DNA from 2 places in the Streptomyces paludis genome. Region 2 is predicted to be linked to the other one. Evidence: riboswitches for the same ligand, from Rfam matches in the RefSeq annotation. Region 2 holds a riboswitch; the other holds the start of a gene.
The links. Region 2 has a riboswitch for glycine ahead of gcvP (aminomethyl-transferring glycine dehydrogenase). Riboswitches for the same ligand answer to the same signal wherever they lie in the genome.
Positions count from the first base shown of each region.

Region 1: linked by a shared signal. The riboswitch ahead of gcvT (glycine cleavage system aminomethyltransferase GcvT) and the one ahead of gcvP (aminomethyl-transferring glycine dehydrogenase) in region 2 are both predicted to bind glycine.

Region 1 is NZ_CP031194.1:5,710,701-5,719,491, reverse strand. It holds gene DVK44_RS25320 (ABC transporter substrate-binding protein) at 1-80, opposite strand, end outside; gene DVK44_RS25315 (ABC transporter permease) at 123-1,121, opposite strand; gene DVK44_RS25310 (enhanced serine sensitivity protein SseB C-terminal domain-containing protein) at 1,615-2,409, opposite strand; gene DVK44_RS25305 (enhanced serine sensitivity protein SseB) at 2,697-3,455, opposite strand; gene DVK44_RS25300 (AAA family ATPase) at 3,511-4,203, opposite strand; glycine riboswitch at 4,386-4,483, shown strand; gene gcvT (glycine cleavage system aminomethyltransferase GcvT) at 4,649-5,773, shown strand; gene gcvH (glycine cleavage system protein GcvH) at 5,888-6,265, shown strand; gene glyA (serine hydroxymethyltransferase) at 6,282-7,550, shown strand; gene DVK44_RS25280 (L-serine ammonia-lyase) at 7,793-8,791, shown strand, end outside.
Region 2 is NZ_CP031194.1:663,340-672,130, reverse strand. It holds gene DVK44_RS02870 (DUF881 domain-containing protein) at 1-83, shown strand, start outside; gene DVK44_RS02865 (FHA domain-containing protein) at 232-1,059, shown strand; gene ftsR (transcriptional regulator FtsR) at 1,076-1,813, shown strand; gene DVK44_RS02855 (bifunctional nuclease family protein) at 1,867-2,340, shown strand; gene DVK44_RS02850 (MerR family transcriptional regulator) at 2,522-3,091, shown strand; gene DVK44_RS02845 (DNA polymerase IV) at 3,151-4,719, shown strand; gene DVK44_RS02840 (PRC-barrel domain-containing protein) at 4,614-5,012, opposite strand; glycine riboswitch at 5,149-5,246, shown strand; gene gcvP (aminomethyl-transferring glycine dehydrogenase) at 5,423-8,308, shown strand; gene DVK44_RS02830 (DUF5999 family protein) at 8,389-8,595, opposite strand.

The DNA.
Region 1 (8,791 bases), 5.0 Mb from region 2:
TCGCTGTTGCCACAAGCGGTCGCGCCCAGCGCCACCGCCAGCGTGACGGCGATCGCCGATGCTGTCTTCCTGCTGTTCACCTGAGGAAAGCCCCCTCGATTGACGGTGCGGCTGCGCCGCGATTACTTGCCACGGGGGTCGAGTGCGTCGCGCAGCCCGTCCCCCAGCAGATTGAAGGCCAGCACGGTGATGAAGATCGCCATGCCGGGAATGATCATGAACATCGGGTCGACCTCGTAGAGGTCCACCGCGGTGGACAGCATCCCGCCCCACGACGCCTGCGGCGGGGCGATACCGACGCCCAGGAAGCTCAGGGACGCCTCGAAGAGGATGTTGGTCGGGATCAGCAGCGTCGCGTAGACGAGGATCGGCGCGATCAGGTTCGGCAGCAGCTCCCGGAACAGGATGAACGGGCCGCGGGCGCCCAGCGACCGGGCGGCCTCCACGAACTCCCGTTCCCGCAGGCTGAGTGTCTGCGCGCGGACGATGCGTCCGATGTACGGCCAGCTGAAGAAGCCGATGACGAAGATCAGTACGGCGATCCGGAGCGAGAGCCCGGAGAGGCCGAACGCGCTGCCCTGGAGCGACGCCGAGATCGAGATCGCGAAGAGGAGCAGCGGGAAGGCGAGGAAGGTGTCCATCATGCGGCTGATCGCGCTGTCGACCCAGCCACCGTAGAACCCGGCCACCACACCCATCACCACGCCGATGACGACGGAGAGCATCGTCGAACCGGCCGCGACGACCAGGGAGACCCAGGAGCCCTCGATGATGCGGGCCAGGATGTCGCGTCCGGTCTGCGGCTCGACACCGAGCGGGTGGTCCCAGCTGATGCCGCCGAAGCTGCCCTTGGGAGCGAGCAGCTGGGGGTCGACGAGGTCCTGGTTGAAGGCATTGGGGTCGAGCCCGAAGACCGCCTGGATCGGCTTGGACAGGACGGCGACAAGGATCAGGAGCAGCACGATCACCGCGCCGGTGAGCGCGACTTTGTCGCGTTTGAAACGCGTCCACGCGATCCGGCCGAGCGAACGGCCCTCGATCTGCTTGCCCCCGGCGCCCTCCAGCACCGCTTCCGGCTGCGCCTGCGCCGCCGACCCGGTGGTCTCGATAGGTGCCGTCATTGCGCTGGAGACCCCTCTCGGCCGACGGTGGCCGGCCCATGACCGCCGCTGTAGCGGCTCGTTCACTTCAGATGTCACATGGTGGTCCCCCGATCCGTGTGATTCGGGGGACTGCTTCGTTGAGCGCATCGCACACTAGTACGTGTCGAGGCCACCTGCTGCACGGAGTCTTCAGCTACGACGCGATCACCCGCCACCCCCCACTGGGAATGGTTGCTCAACCGTGATGCGATAAGAGGGTTACCGTTATCCGGACGTGTTGTTCGACTCAGCGGACACGGGCGTGCGCCAATCGGCCCGTATCAGCCATACCGCCCAAGTGTGCCCAGATACTGGACAACCAACACATCCGGCGGGCCCGCCGAGCCCGCTCCGGAGGCGTTCGGGAGCGGCAAGCCCGCAGGTCCAGACCTATTTCGCGGTCAACTCGCGTAGACCGCCCGGCGGTCCCCCCAGGGTCCTTCAATGGTTCGGCGCGCGGACCGGCGGGGCGTCAGTAGCCGCGCGGACCGGGCGGCGGATAGCCGTATCCGGGTCCCCCGGCGGGTGCCGCGGGCGCCGCGTGGGCCTCACGGTCGTAGAACGGACGGGAGTTGGCGCGCAGCCACATCGTTACCGGGTCGTACTCGTCCGACATCGCGACGGTGGAGACCGGCAGCCCGTCCGGCACGGCGGTGACCGACTGGCGCATCATCGCCTGCACGGACTCGACGGAGGCCGGGCTCGTGTCGTACAGATCGAGCCCGATCGCGAGATACGGCGCGCCGAGCGCGGGCTGCACCCAGGTGCGGCGCAGCGAGCGGACGGCCGCGGTCCGGTGCGCGTTCTGCGTGAGCAGGGCGTAGAACTGCGGGAGCGGTACGGCGGGTTCGGAGAGCCGGAGGGGTCCCGCGGGCATCCGGTCGAGGCCGGTGGCGATCCGGCGCAGATCGAGCCAGGGGATGCCGACACCGCCACCGGGAGCATGCGGATTCAGCCAGATTCCCCAGCGGTCGGGGTAGAGGGCGCGGGCGATGTCATGTCCCGTGACGACCTCGTGGGCGCGGGTCCAGCCGCTGGCGGACAGCTCCTGCGCGGAGGTGACACAGGGGGCGTAGCCGAGGCCGTCGACCTCCATGTTGCCGTACTGCGCGTCGGGTGAACCGGCCGCGCCGTGCCAGAGCAGCATCCAGACGCTGTCCTCGGCGAGGGCCCGCAGCAGCGCCTCGTACGCGTCGTACCGTCCGGGCGTCACCTGGCGCAGCATGTGCTCGACCTGCCCGGCCGCCGCGGTGCCTGACGCGCTCACTCTGGGTCCCGCCCCTCGTCGTTCCACCATTCGCCCAGCTCCCCCGGGCACTTTCCGGACACACGGTGCGGCGGCCCGGCCGGAACCAAGCTTAGGTCCTGCTTAGGTCCGGCTTAGGTCCGGCTTACGTCCAAGCTCGGGTCCTGCCCCGGGCCGTCCCCCTCCCCTCGTACCCGTGTCGGCGGACCGTACCCGCGCGGACTCCCGCGGATCGCGCGGGTGCCGGCCGGAGCCCGCGGAGGTGCCGGCCGACGCCCGCGGGGGTGCCGTACGCGCCGGGGCGCGGGTCAGCCGCGCTGGTAGAAGGGGCGCACCCGGGAGGTCAGCCAGTCGGCGACGGGGTCCTGGGCCATGTCGAGCAGCAGGAGATTGACCGGCCAGCCGACCGGGACCCGGCCGAGCGCGCGGCCGAGCGCGTCCATCGGCACATTGCGCCCGTCGCCCTCGAAGGACGAGAGCTGGACGCCGATGAAGAGGACCGGCGGCTCGCCCTCGACGCTGGCGAGGGTGCGCCGGGCGGAGACGACCACGCCCGTCGTCTCGAACTCGGCCGCCGCCGCGGCGAGGAAGTCGACCGGGTCCTCCTGCCAGTCCGGCTCGAAGAGCCGCACCCGGCCACCGACCGGCGGGCCGTCCAGCGGGCCGTCCAGCGGGCCGTCCAGCGGGCCGCGGCCCGTCCGGCACAGCTCGGCGACGGCGAGCGGCGGCAGCGGCATGCCGACCAGGCCGCCCGGGTTGACCACCACGCCGAGCTGCGGCGGCAGACCGCGGGCGAATTCCCGGGCCGGGGCGACGGTGAAGGCCATGTGCTCGCCGGCGCACTGGCGGAACTGTGCCGCCGAGCTGAACACCGGGACATACGCGCCGCCCTCGATGTCCATCGTGGGCAGATCGAGCGAAGTGCTCTCGGGGCCGCCGCCGTTGGGCAGCGGGACCCACACCTCGCTGCGCCCGAGCACCTCTATGAGTCGTGCGCCCGCTCCGTCGACCCCGAGCGAGGCGGCGAGCGCCTCTTCCAACTCGTTGCCCGGCCATGCTGTGTTCACTGTGATTCCTCCGCCCTTGACCCTGCGGCAGCACCTTACGACCTGGGACGGGCCGTCACGGCCCGTGGACCACCGCCGGGGCATCCACCGGCGCCCCCGGCTGCGCGGGGAGCGCGATGCCGGGGACACCGGGGAAGAGGATCGCCCGCAGCGCCCCGGCGGACTCCCGGTCCAGCAGGACGGCGGAGGAGCAGCCGACCGGCGGCAGGCCCGTCCCGGCGGCGGCGAGCAGCCGGCGGACCGCGCGGCGGTGCCGGGCGAACGCGTACCGCGAGACGCCGCGTCCGCGCTCGCGCTGGCCGGCCCGGGCGACCTCCGGTGTGACGTCGAGGACGAGGAGATGGAGCAGCCGGCCACGCCGCCGGGTCTCACGGGCCAGCCACCCCCGGACCCAGCTCTGTGTCCCGCAGTCGTGGACGACGGCGCTCGCGCCGGAGCGCAGCACGCGCCAGAGGCCCGCGTAGTGCGCGATCCGGACGAGCGGGCGGTAGACGGCGTACGGCAGTCCGGGCGGGACGAGGGCGGCCCAGCGGTCCCTGACGTCCTGGGAGTCGATGCCCCGGCCGCCGGCGGCGCGCCGGATCAGGGTGGATTTGCCGCTGCCGGGCAGCCCGGAGACGACCACGACGTCCCCGGCGGCGAAGACCAGGGATCCCGGCGGATGCCCGCCCGGGCCGCGTAAGTCCCGTACGGCCGGAATCTGCTCCAGCCATACGGGCGCGTACGGTCCCGTACTCAGCGCCGTCATCGCCGTCCCCCTGTCAGCTCGGCCGCAGCGGCCGGTGTCCCCTGCACGAACTTTTGCCCACGAAGCGTAAAGAGAAGGTAACGTCCGGCGAGCCGTTCACCCGGTCGGAGGAGTTACCTCCCGGACACCCCGATCGGGCGTCCCTCGTGCGATGATGTGCCCGCAACTGCATACCGGCCGTTTGAATCCGCGCGGGAGAGTCCCGGTCACTGTGTGTGCCGGGCGCCGAAGGAGCAAGTTCCTCCCTTGAATCTCTCAGGCCCCGTACCGCGTGGATGAGGCAGATCTGAAAAGCGGGCCGCGTCACGCGGCTCCACCCAAGGTGCAAGTCATGGCCTCTCCCGACCGCGCCGAGCGCGCCGCCGGGTGGCCGTGGTGAACCTCTCAGGTTCCGATGACAGATGGGGAGGACCGTCAGCACTGTCATGCCCTGGGAGCCACACCGATGAGCCATGCCCCCCGACTCACCGCCCTCGACGCCGTACACCGCGCGCTGGGCGCGACCATGACCGACTTCGCGGGCTGGGACATGCCGCTGCGGTACGGCAGCGAGCGCGACGAGCACCAGGCCGTCCGTAACCGCGCCGGACTCTTCGACCTCTCCCACATGGGCGAGATCGCGGTGACGGGCCCGGCCGCCGCCGACCTCCTCGACTACGCGCTGGTCGGCGACATCGGCGCCGTCGCCGTCGGCCGCGCCCGCTACACCATGATCTGCCGCGAGGACGGCGGAATCCTGGACGACCTGATCGTCTACCGCCTCGGCGCGGACGAGTACCTGGTCGTCGCCAACGCCTCCAACGCCCGGACCGTGCTGGACACCCTGAGCGCCCGCTCGGAGGGGTTCGACGCGGATGTACGGGACGACCGCGACGCGTACGCGCTGCTGGCCGTCCAGGGTCCGGAGTCGCCCGGCATCCTGAAGGCGGTGACCGACGCCGATCTGGACGGGCTCAAGTACTACGCGGGCCTGCCCGGCACCGTCGCCGGGGTGCCGGCCCTCATCGCGCGCACCGGCTACACGGGCGAGGACGGCTTCGAGCTGTTCGTGGAGCCCCGCTACGCGGAGCGGCTCTGGCAGGCGCTGACCGAGGCCGGCGCGGGCGTCGGCCTGGTGCCGTGCGGGCTGTCCTGCCGGGACACCCTGCGGCTGGAGGCCGGGATGCCGCTGTACGGGAACGAGCTGTCCACCGCGCTGACCCCGTTCGACGCGGGCCTGGGCCGGGTCGTGAAGTTCGGCAAGACGTCCAACGGCGGCGACTTCGTCGGGCGTACGGCCCTGGCGGCGGCGGCCGAGCGCGCCGCGAGCGCCCCGCCGCGCAAGCTGGTCGGCCTGATCGCGGAGGGCCGCCGGGTCCCGCGCGCCGGGTATCCGGTGGTCGCGGACGGGGTGACCGTGGGCGAGGTCACCTCCGGCGCCCCGTCGCCGACCCTGGGGCGGCCCCTCGCCATGGCGTATGTCGACGCCGCGTACGCCGAGCCGGGCACCAAGGGCGTCGGCGTGGACATCCGGGGCACGCACGAGCCGTACGAGGTCGTGGCGCTGCCGTTCTACAAGCGTCGAAAGTGATCAGGTCGGACCACTGGCATCCGCCCTCTGTCTGTATCGGCTCGTCTTCGGCCCGTCTCGTTCCGTAAGACGACTGTTCCGCACCACACCCCCGCGTACAGGAGAATTCAGGTCATGAGCAACCCCCAGCAGCTGCGGTACAGCAAGGAGCACGAGTGGCTGACGACCGCCGAGGACGGCGTGTCGACGGTCGGTATCACGGAGTACGCGGCGAACGCCCTCGGCGATGTCGTGTTCGCCCAGCTCCCCGAGGTCGGTGATCAGGTGACGGCGGGCGAGACCTGTGGAGAGCTGGAGTCCACCAAGTCCGTCAGCGATCTGTACTCCCCCGTGACCGGTGAGGTCACCGAGGCGAACCAGGACGTCGTGAACGACCCGTCGCTGGTGAATTCCGCTCCGTACGAGGGCGGCTGGCTGTTCAAGGTGCGCGTCGCGGAGGAGCCGAAGGATCTGCTCTCCGCCGACGAGTACAAAGAGTTCTCCGGCAACTGACACCCCAGGGACTGTGATGTCTTCCTCTTCGCTTCTCAACGCCTCCCTCCACGAGCTGGACCCGGACGTCGCCGCCGCGGTCGACGCCGAACTCCACCGTCAGCAGTCCACCCTCGAAATGATCGCCTCGGAGAACTTCGCTCCGGTCGCGGTCATGGAGGCGCAGGGCTCCGTACTGACCAACAAGTACGCCGAGGGCTACCCCGGCCGCCGTTACTACGGTGGCTGTGAGCACGTCGACGTGATCGAGCAGATCGCCATCGACCGGGTGAAGGACCTCTTCGGCGCCGAGCACGCGAACGTACAGCCGCACTCGGGCGCCCAGGCGAACGCGGCCGCGATGTTCGCGCTGCTCTCCCCCGGCGACACGATCATGGGTCTGAACCTCGCCCACGGCGGGCACCTGACCCACGGCATGAAGATCAACTTCTCCGGGAAGCTCTACAACGTCGTCGCGTACCACGTGAACGAGGAGACCGGCCAGGTCGACATGGCCGAGGTCGAGCGGCTCGCCAAGGAGTCCCGCCCGAAGCTGATCGTGGCCGGCTGGTCGGCGTACCCGCGCCAGCTGGACTTCGCGGCGTTCCGGCGGATCGCGGACGAGGTCGGCGCGTACCTGATGGTCGACATGGCGCACTTCGCCGGTCTGGTCGCCGCGGGTCTGCACCCCAACCCCGTACCGCACGCCCATGTCGTGACCACGACCACGCACAAGACCCTCGGCGGTCCGCGCGGCGGGGTGATCCTCTCCACCAAGGAACTGGCGAAGAAGATCAACTCCGCGGTCTTCCCCGGTCAGCAGGGCGGCCCGCTGGAGCATGTCATCGCGGGCAAGGCGGTCGCCTTCAAGGTGGCGGCCACGGACGAGTTCAAGGAGCGCCAGCAGCGCACCCTGGACGGCGCCCGGATCCTCGCCGAGCGGCTGGGCCTGCCGGACGTGACCGAGGTCGGCGTCTCCGTGCTCTCCGGCGGTACGGACGTCCATCTGGTCCTGGTCGATCTGCGCAACTCCGAGCTGGACGGCCAGCAGGCCGAGGACCGGCTCCACGAGCTGGGCATCACGGTCAACCGGAACGCCGTCCCGAACGACCCGCGGCCCCCGATGGTCACCTCGGGTCTGCGCATCGGCACCCCGGCGCTGGCGACGCGCGGCTTCACGGCCGAGGACTTCACCGAGGTCGCGGAGATCATCGCGGCGGCGCTGAAGCCCGAGTTCGACCGCGACGCGCTGGCCGCCCGGGTCTCCGAGCTGGCCGCGAAGCACCCGCTGTACCCCGGCCTGTAGCCACCCCGTACGACCCCGTACGACCCCGTACGACCCGTACAGCCCGTACGCCTGGTGTCCGCCGGGGCACCGTGCGGCTCCCGATCGGAGCGGCGCGGTGCCCCGGTGCCACGTACGGGCTGCCGCACGCACCCCTTCGGCGCACCGCACCCCTTCGGCGCACCACCCCCGCGCACCGCACCGGGGCACGACCCCCGCACCCCACACTCCCCGCACCACCTCCCGCATCAAGGAGTAGCCCCGTGGCCATCTCGGTCTTCGACCTGTTCTCGATCGGCATCGGCCCGTCCAGCTCCCACACGGTCGGCCCGATGCGCGCGGCCCGGATGTTCGCCCGCCGGCTGAAGAACGAGGGCCTGCTCGCGCACACCGTCTCGGTCCGCGCCGAGCTGTACGGCTCCCTCGGCGCGACCGGCCACGGCCACGGCACCCCCAAGGCCGTACTGCTGGGGCTGGCGGGGAACTCCCCCCGGACGGTGGACGTGGAGAGCGCCGACGCCGAGGCGGAACGTATCCGCACGAGCGGCCGGCTGAACCTCCTCGGTATGCACGAGATCGCCTTCGACACCGGTACGGACCTGGTCCTGCACCGCCGCAAGGCCCTGCCGTACCACGCGAACGGAATGACGGTCGCCGCGTACGACGCCGACGGCGGCTCGCTGCTGGAGAAGACGTACTACTCGGTGGGCGGCGGCTTCGTCGTGGACGAGGAGGCCCTCGGCGAGAACCGCATCAAACTCGACGACACCCCGCTCACCCACCCCTTCCGCACCGGCGACGAACTGCTCCGGCTCGCCTCCGAGACCGGTCTGTCGATCTCCGCGCTGATGCTGGAGAACGAGAAGGCATGGCGTACCGAGGACGAGATCCGCGCCGGGCTGCTGGAGATCTGGCGCGTCATGCAGGCGTGCGTGGCCCGCGGGATGGCCCGCGAGGGCATCCTCCCCGGCGGCCTCAAGGTCCGCCGCCGCGCCGCCCACTCGGCGCGGCAGCTGCGCGCGGAGGGCGACGCGCAGGCGCACGCGATGGAGTGGATCACCCTCTACGCCATGGCCGTCAACGAGGAGAACGCCGCCGGCGGCCGGGTCGTCACCGCCCCCACCAACGGCGCCGCCGGCATCATCCCGGCCGTCCTCCACTACTACGTGAACTTCGCGGCGGGCGGCGCCACCGAGACCGAGAAGGACGACAACGTCGTCCGCTTCCTCCTCGCCGCCGGCGCCATCGGCATGCTCTTCAAG
Region 2 (8,791 bases):
CCGTGACCCGGGCTGAGAAGATCATCGTGGACGCCTTGCGAGCGGCAAAGAGACCTGACTACGCTCGGTCGTCATCGCGGTGAAGCGGGGGTGCATGACAGCTGTCGTACGCGGGCATGAGGTTGCGGGGGGTCGGCGCACGATCAGCGTGGTGAGTGGTGGAAACTGTCGGGTGGATACGGACGTTGTCATGATGTCCGCGCCGGCAGGTGTATTCATTCAGGGTTCGTCCTGCCCCACGGGCGGGTCTGTTTCGGTCAAGGGGAATCGCCCGTGAAGTTGTTTGGGAAGTTGTTCGGCAAGAGCGCGCGCGAGGACGGCGGCGCCAACCGCCATCGCGCCTCGCGCCAGGGTGGGAGTGAGGAATCGAGCGGTGAGCGCCCGCTCTTCCGTGACCAGGTGGGGGGCGATCCGGCGGAGGGTTCCGGCGCGTCGTCTGTTGACCCTGCCGGTTCCGGCCGCATAGGTTTCGGGGAATCATCTGCCCCCGGTGGGCAGTCGCGGCAGGAGGGTCCCACGATGGCGGGCTTGCCGGTCTGTACGAGATGCGGTCACGAGAACACCGCCGCGAGCCGGTTCTGCTCCAACTGCGGTGCGCCGCTGCGGGGCGGGGTTCCGCCGGAGCGCGCCTCGGAGCAGACCTCGACGATCTCCATCTCGGGTCTTGAGGCGTACGACTCGGAGGTGACGGGGCAGACGTCGCTCCCGTCGCTGACCCCGGAGGCCCAGGCGGCGGTCGACGCCCTGCCGGCCGGCTCGGCGCTCCTGGTGGTGCGCCGCGGGCCGAACTCGGGCAGCCGCTTCCTGCTGGACGGCGAGCTGACGACGGCGGGCCGTCACCCGGAGAGCGACATCTTCCTGGACGATGTGACCGTGTCGCGTCGCCATGTCGATTTCCGCCGGGGCGCGGACGGGCGCTTCACCGTCTCGGACGTCGGCAGCCTGAACGGTACGTACGTCAATCGTGAGCGGATCGATTCGGTCCTGCTGGCGAACGGCGACGAGGTCCAGATCGGTAAGTACCGGCTGGTCTTCTACGCGAGCCAGCGGGGCGTGTGACCCTCAGGGAAGGTCCATGCCGCGTACATCCAGGGGCGGTGCCGGACACGGCACCGCCCGCACGGCCGAGCCGCTGATCAGCATCGGCGCGGTGCTGGCCAGGCTGCGGGACGAGTTTCCCGAGGTCTCGATCTCCAAGATCCGCTTTCTGGAGGCCGAGGGGCTCGTCGAACCGCGCAGAACGCCGTCCGGCTACCGCAAGTTCAGCCCCGACGACGTGGAGCGGCTCGCCCGGATCCTGCGGATGCAGCGGGACCACTATCTGCCGCTCAAGGTCATCAGGGAGCATCTGGACGCCCTGGGGCGGGGCGAGCACGTCCAGCTGCCCGCGCCGCAGCGGGGGCCGCTGGAGGGCCTTCCTGAGGCGGAATCGGGGGCACCCACCGTCGCGCGGATCGGCCGCGAGGAGCTGCTCGCCGCGGCCGGGGCCGAGGAGGGGATGCTCGCGGAGTGGGAGTCGTACGGGCTCATCACCCCGATGCCGGACGGCGGCTATGACCCGGAGGCCGTCACCGTGGCGAAACTGGTCTCGGATCTTGCCGGATTCGGACTGGAACCCAGGCATCTGCGGGTGATGAAAGCGGCGGCCGAACGCGAGGCCGGACTGGTCGAACAGGTGGTCGCGCCGCTGCGTCGGCACCGTAACCCGCAGACCAGGGCCCATGCCGAGGCGACCACGAAGGAGCTGGCGACGCTCTCCGTGCGGCTGCACCAGGCACTGTTCCACACGGCTCTCGGGGACCGCCGGTACTGATCATGGGGGAGCCCGACTACCCAAACCTGCCGGGCACGTCCTAGGGTTGCTGTGTGAACGAGCTCGACGTTGTGGGTGTCCGGGTGGAAATGCCCTCGAACCAACCGATCGTGCTCCTGCGTGAAGTGGGAGGCGATCGGTACCTCCCCATCTGGATCGGACCGGGGGAGGCGACCGCGATCGCCTTCGCCCAGCAGGGCATGGCCCCGGCCCGGCCGCTGACCCATGATCTCTTCAAGGACGTGCTGGAGGCGGTCGGCCAGGAGCTGACCGAAGTCCGGATCACGGACCTGCGGGAAGGGGTCTTCTACGCGGAGCTGGTCTTCGCGAGCGGGGTCGAGGTGAGCGCCAGGCCGTCGGATGCCATAGCGCTGGCACTGCGCACGGGCACACCGATCTACGGCAGTGACGGGGTCCTGGACGATGCCGGCATCGCCATCCCGGACGAGCAGGAGGACGAGGTGGAGAAGTTCCGCGAGTTCCTCGACCAGATCTCGCCGGAGGACTTCGGCACCAACAGCCAGTGACCGCCCCGGGGAGCACCGTACGGTGCTCCCGTCAGGGCATTCGGTCAGCCCTTCCCCGGAACGGGACACGGGAAACCACTCTCAGGGTGATTATCACTCGGCGTGGCGAGTGTGGCGATCGTTGACGCACCCCGGGTGACTGCCTACCTTCGACAGGGCAGGTCAAGGACGGAGGGTCGGCGTGAGAAGCATCGGCGACGGTACGGCGGCGGGCGGTCCGTATCCGCTTCACGGCAGCGCGCCAGGACCCGGTGCGGAGACGGTCGGATACCGGGGTCCGACCGCGTGCGCGGCGGCGGGCATCACGTACCGCCAGTTGGACTACTGGGCACGCACGGGGCTGGTCGAGCCGTCTGTGCGGCCGGCGCACGGATCGGGCACGCAGCGGCTCTACAGCTTCCGGGACGTGGTCGTCCTCAAGATCGTGAAGCGGTTCCTGGACACCGGGGTGGCGTTGCAGAACATCCGGGCGGCCGTGCAGCATCTGCGGGCCCGGGGCTTCCAGGACCTGGAGCGGATGACGCTCATGAGCGACGGCGCGACGGTCCACGAGTGCACCTCGCCCGACGAGGTCGTGAGCCTGCTCCAGGGCGGGCAGGGGGTCTTCGGGATCGCGGTCGGGGTGGTGTGGCGGGATGTCGAGGCCGCGCTGTCCCAGCTGCACGGGGAGCGCGTCGACACGGGCGAGACGCTGATCGGGCACAATCCGGCCGACGAGCTGGCGCGAAGGCGCCGCGACCGGGCCGTCTGACCGGCTCTCCGGCGCCGCCGGAGGGCCCGTTGTCAGTGGTGTGAGGCAGCATCGGAGGTGTGAGAGCCGCACCGACGATCCTGCATCTCGACATGGACGCGTTCTTCGCCGCCGCCGAGCAGGCGGCGAAGCCGAGCCTGCGCGGAAAGCCGGTGGTCGTCGGCGGGCTGGGGCCGCGCGGGGTGGTCTCGACCGCCTCGTACGAGGCCCGGCGGTTCGGGGTGCACTCGGCGATGCCGATGGCGCAGGCGAGACGGCTGGCGCCGAACGCCGCGTATCTGGTGCCGCGCTTCGCGGTCTACCGGGAGGTCAGCGACCGGGTGATGGCGCTGCTGCGGGCGCTGTCCCCGCTGGTGGAGCCGTTGAGCCTGGACGAGGCGTTCGTGGACCTGGAGGCGGGCGGCTCGGCCCATGACACCGCCTCGGCGCTGGCGGCCGGTGAGCGGCTGCGCGAGGACATCAGGGCGGCCACCGGGCTGGCCGGCTCCGTGGGGCTGGCCGGCTCGAAGATGCTCGCGAAGATCGGCTCCGAGCAGGCCAAGCCCGACGGACTCGTCCTCATAGCACCGGGTACGGAGCGTGAGCTGCTGGGGCCCATGACGGTGCGGACCCTGCCCGGGGTGGGACCCGCGACCGGGGAGCATCTGCGCAGGGCCGGGATGACCACCGTCGCCCATCTGGCCGAGGCGGGCGAGGACGAACTCGTACGGCTGCTGGGGAAGGCGCACGGCGCTTCGCTGTACCGGATGGCGCGGGGGTACGACGACCGGCCCGTGGTGTCCGAGCGCGAGACCAAGTCGGTGTCGGTGGAGGACACCTTCGACGTCGATCTGCACGACCGGGTGCGGGTGCGCGCGGAGGTCGACCGGCTCGCCGACCGGTGTGTCGAGCGGCTGCGGGCGGCCGGGCACTCGGGGCGCACCGTGGTCCTGAAGGTCCGGCGCTACGACTTCTCGACGTTGACCCGTTCGGAGACGCTGCGCGGGCCCACGGACGATCCCGGGGTGGTGCGGGAGGCCGCCGGGCGGCTGCTGGAGTCGGTGGACACGACCGGCGGGGTGCGGCTGCTGGGGGTGGGGGTGACCGGGCTCGCGGACTACACGCAGGAGGACCTGTTCGCGCAGGCGGCGGCTGCCGGGCGCGAGGCGGCTGGGCGCGAGGCCGCCGGGAAGGCCGGGGACGGCCGTGACGGCGAGGGCGGCCGGGGTGGTGACGAGCGGGCGGGCGCGGTGCCGGGGGAGCCGGGCACGGGCTCGGGCGCGGGGGATGCCGGGTCGGCGGCGGGGGAGCCCGTGGCGGCGGAGGTGCCGGAGGACCGGCGGTTCCCGGCCGGGCACGATGTGCGCCACGCCGAGTTCGGACCGGGCTGGGTGCAGGGCAGCGGGCTGCGGAGAGTGACCGTACGGTTCGAGGAGCCGGGGTCCGCGCCGGGGTGGGTGCGGACGTTCTGGGTCGACGATCCCGATCTGGTGCTCTCCGAGCCGCTGCCCCTGGTGCCGTCGGCCACGGCTACGGCACCGGTTCAGTCCTCCTGTCCGGCCAGCCGCCCGAAGTCCCGGTCCGTGTCCCGGTCGGAGAGGGACGCGGGCCGCTCGGGCGGCCCCGGTTCGGGGAGGGCGAGACCGTAGTGCCGGTAGAGCTGGAGCTCCTGGTCCGGGGAGAGATGACGGCCCACCCCGAAGTCCGGCGCGTCCTTGATGAGGGCGCGGTCGAACGGGACCCGCAGCCCGTCCTCGGACAGGGTGCTGGGGGCGAGCGGGACGAACGCGTCCCGGCTGAAGAGGCCGGTGCGTACGGCCGCCCACTCCGGGACGCCGGTGGCGTCGTCGAGATACACCTCGTCCACCGTGCCGAGTCTGTGGCCGTCCCGGTCGAACGCCTTGCGCCCTATCAGGCTGCGCGGATCGATATCGGTCTCCACGGTCCCTCCAACTGGTCGGAGCTGTTCCTCGTGCCCCTCCCGGCAGGGGCAGTAGACACCACAAAAGTGCAGATCCGGGACGGCGGCCACTCGAAATCCGCCCGAAGTGGCCCGCTGGTAGGCTGGCAGCGGCTGCTGACCCCGTGCGGGAGAGTCCTCCGGAGAGTGTTCCGGAGGCGCCGAAGGAGCAACTCCTCCCCGGAATCTCTCAGGCCCCCGTACCGCGCGGACGAGGTCACTCTGGAAAGCAGGTCGGTGCCCGACGGCATCCGCCCTCACCGACGGTGAAAGCCGGACCGCCGCACGGCTGCCCGGTGAAGCTCTCAGGTCAGATGACAGAGGGGGAGGCCGTCCGGGCACCCGCGTCCTGGTGCCCCTCGTAGGTCGTAGCAGACCAGGAGGCCCTCCTCATGAACGCCCCACGCATTCCGCTCGCCCAGCTGGAGCGAGGCATTCCCTTCGAGCAGCGCCACATAGGCCCCGACGCGGCCGCCCAGGCGAAGATGCTGGCGCAGGTGGGCTACGGCTCGCTCGACGAGCTGACCGACGCCGCCGTGCCCGACGCGATCAAAAGCGCCGAGGCGCTGCGGCTGCCCGGCGCCCGCACGGAGGCCGAGGTGCTGGCCGAGCTGCGTACGCTCGCCGACCGCAACCAGGTGCTGGCGCCGATGATCGGCCTCGGCTACTACGGGACGTTCACCCCGCCCGTGATCCTCCGCAATGTGATGGAGAACCCCGCCTGGTACACGGCGTACACCCCGTACCAGCCGGAGATCTCGCAGGGCCGTCTGGAGGCCCTGCTCAACTTCCAGACCGTGGTGGCCGAGCTGACCGGGCTGCCGACCTCGGGCGCCTCGCTCCTGGACGAGGGCACGGCGGCGGCCGAGGCGATGGCGCTGTCGCGGCGGGTCGGCAAGGTCAAGGGCGGGGTCTTCCTGGTCGACGCCGACAACCTGCCGCAGACCGTCGCCGTGATCGAGACCCGCGCCGAGCCCACGGGCGTGGAGGTGGTGGTCGCGGATCTCACCGAGGGCATCCCGGCGGAGATCGCCGAGCGCGGTGTCTTCGGTGTGCTCCTCGCCTACCCGGGCGCCTCTGGCGCGGTCCGGGACCTCCGTGCCGTGATCGGGCGGGCGCACGAGCTGGGCGCGGTCGTCACCGTCGCCGCCGACCTGCTCGCGCTGACCCTGCTCACCTCCCCGGGCGAGCTGGGCGCGGACATCGCCGTCGGCACCACCCAGCGCTTCGGTGTCCCGATGGGCTTCGGCGGACCGCACGCCGGATTCATGGCCGTGCGCGAGCAGTTCGCGCGCAGTCTGCCGGGCCGGCTCGTCGGTGTGTCCGTGGACGCCGACGGCAACAAGGCGTACCGGCTGGCGCTCCAGACCCGCGAGCAGCACATCCGGCGCGAGAAGGCCACGAGCAACATCTGCACCGCGCAGGTGCTGCTGGCCGTGATGGCCGGGATGTACGCGGTCTACCACGGCCCGCAGGGGCTGCGGTCCATCGCGCGGCGCACCCACCGGTACGCGGCGCTGCTCGCCGCCGGGCTGCGCGCGGGCGGGGTGCGGATCGCGCACGACACGTACTTCGACACGCTGACCGCGGTGGTGCCCGGCCGGGCCGCCGCCGTGGTGGCCGCCGCCCGCGAGGGCGGGGTCAACCTGTGGCAGGTGGACGCCGACCGGGTCTCCGTGGCCTGCGACGAGACCACCGGCCGCGCCCAGCTGGCCGCCGTATGGGCCGCGTTCGGGGTCGAGGCGGACATCGAGGCGCTGGACGGCGGGACGGACGACGCGCTGCCGGGCGGGCTGCTGCGGAGCGACGACTATCTGACGCACCCCGTCTTCCACCAGTACCGCTCCGAGACGGCGATGCTGCGCTATCTGCGCCGCCTCTCCGACCGGGACTACGCGCTGGACCGCGGGATGATCCCGCTCGGTTCCTGCACCATGAAACTGAACGCGACCACCGAGATGGAGCCGGTCACCTGGCCCGAGTTCGGCGCGCTGCACCCGTTCGCCCCGGCGGAGCAGGCACAGGGCTATCTGACGCTCATCAGGGAGTTGGAGGAACGGCTCGCCGAGGTCACCGGCTACGACGCGGTCTCCCTCCAGCCCAACGCCGGTTCACAGGGCGAGCTGGCCGGGCTGCTGGCCGTACGGGCGTACCACCGGGCCAACGGGGACACCGGGCGTACGGTCTGCCTCATCCCGTCCTCCGCGCACGGCACGAACGCGGCGAGCGCGGTGATGGCCGGGATGAAGGTCGTCGTCGTCAAGACCCGCGAGGACGGCGACGTCGACGTCGAGGACCTGCACGCGAAGATCGACCGGTACGGCCCGGAGCTGGCCGTCCTGATGGTCACCTACCCGTCCACCCACGGGGTGTTCGAGGAGCACATCGGCGACATCTGCGCGGCGGTGCACGACGCGGGCGGCCAGGTGTACGTGGACGGCGCGAACCTCAACGCGCTGGTGGGGCTGGCGAAGCCGGGCCGGTTCGGCTCGGACGTCTCGCATCTGAACCTGCACAAGACGTTCTGCATCCCGCACGGCGGCGGCGGTCCCGGGGTCGGCCCGGTCGGCGTACGGGCGCATCTCGCGCCGTACCTGCCCAACCACCCGCTCCAGCCGGCCGCGGGGCCCGCGACGGGTGTGGGGCCGATCTCGGCGGCGCCCTGGGGCTCGGCCGGCATCCTGCCGATCTCGTGGGCGTACGTACGGCTGATGGGCGGCGAGGGCCTCAAGCGCGCGACGCAGGTCGCCGTGCTCGCCGCGAACTACATCGCCAAGCGGCTGGAGCCGCACTACCCGGTGCTCTACACCGGCCCCAACGGGCTGGTCGCGCACGAGTGCATCGTGGATCTCCGGCCGCTGTCCAAGTCCACCGGTGTCAGCGTCGACGACATCGCGAAGCGGCTGATCGACTACGGCTTCCACGCGCCGACGATGTCGTTCCCGGTGGCGGGCACCCTGATGATCGAGCCGACCGAGAGCGAGGATCTGACCGAGATCGACCGCTTCTGCGAGGCGATGATCGCGATTCGTACGGAGATCGAGAAGGTCGCCTCGGGCGAGTGGCCCGCCGACGACAACCCGCTGCGCCACGCGCCGCACACCGCGGCCGCGCTGGGCGGGGAGTGGGAGCACGCCTACACCCGCGACGAGGCGGTCTTCCCCGCCGGTGTCTCGGCCGCGGACAAGTACTGGCCGCCGGTCCGCCGGATCGACGGCGCGTTCGGCGACCGCAACCTGGTCTGCTCCTGCCCGCCGCTGGACGCGTACGACAACTGACCGGATACGCGTCGGGGCCGGTGCGGAGAACAGTCTCCGGGCCGGCCCCACGTTTTCGGGAGGTGCGGGCGGTGGCGGAATCAGGCGGCCGTCACCACGCGCTCGGCGCGCTGCGGCCGGTGCGGGGCGATGATCTTCCCGTTCGGCAGCAGTTCACCGGTGTCCTCGAAGACCAGAACGCCATTGCACAGCAGACTCCAGCCCTGCTCCGGATGGTGTGCCCGCAGTCGGGCGGCGTCGCGGTCGGCAGAGTCGGCTGTCGGGCAGGATGGCTGGTGCTGGCACATGGGCGAGTTCTTTCGCTGTGTCGTCGTGAGTGTCCCGCGGCTCGATGTGGTCATGGCCGCCCCCCGTATCTGTCGTGTCCTGTCACAGTGTTGCCCCACGGAGAGCAATCCGCAGGGATTTCACGGCAGTACTTCCTCTTGCTCAAGGACGCGTCACCCGGCCGGACGGTTCAGGTCAACTGCACCGACTTTTCGG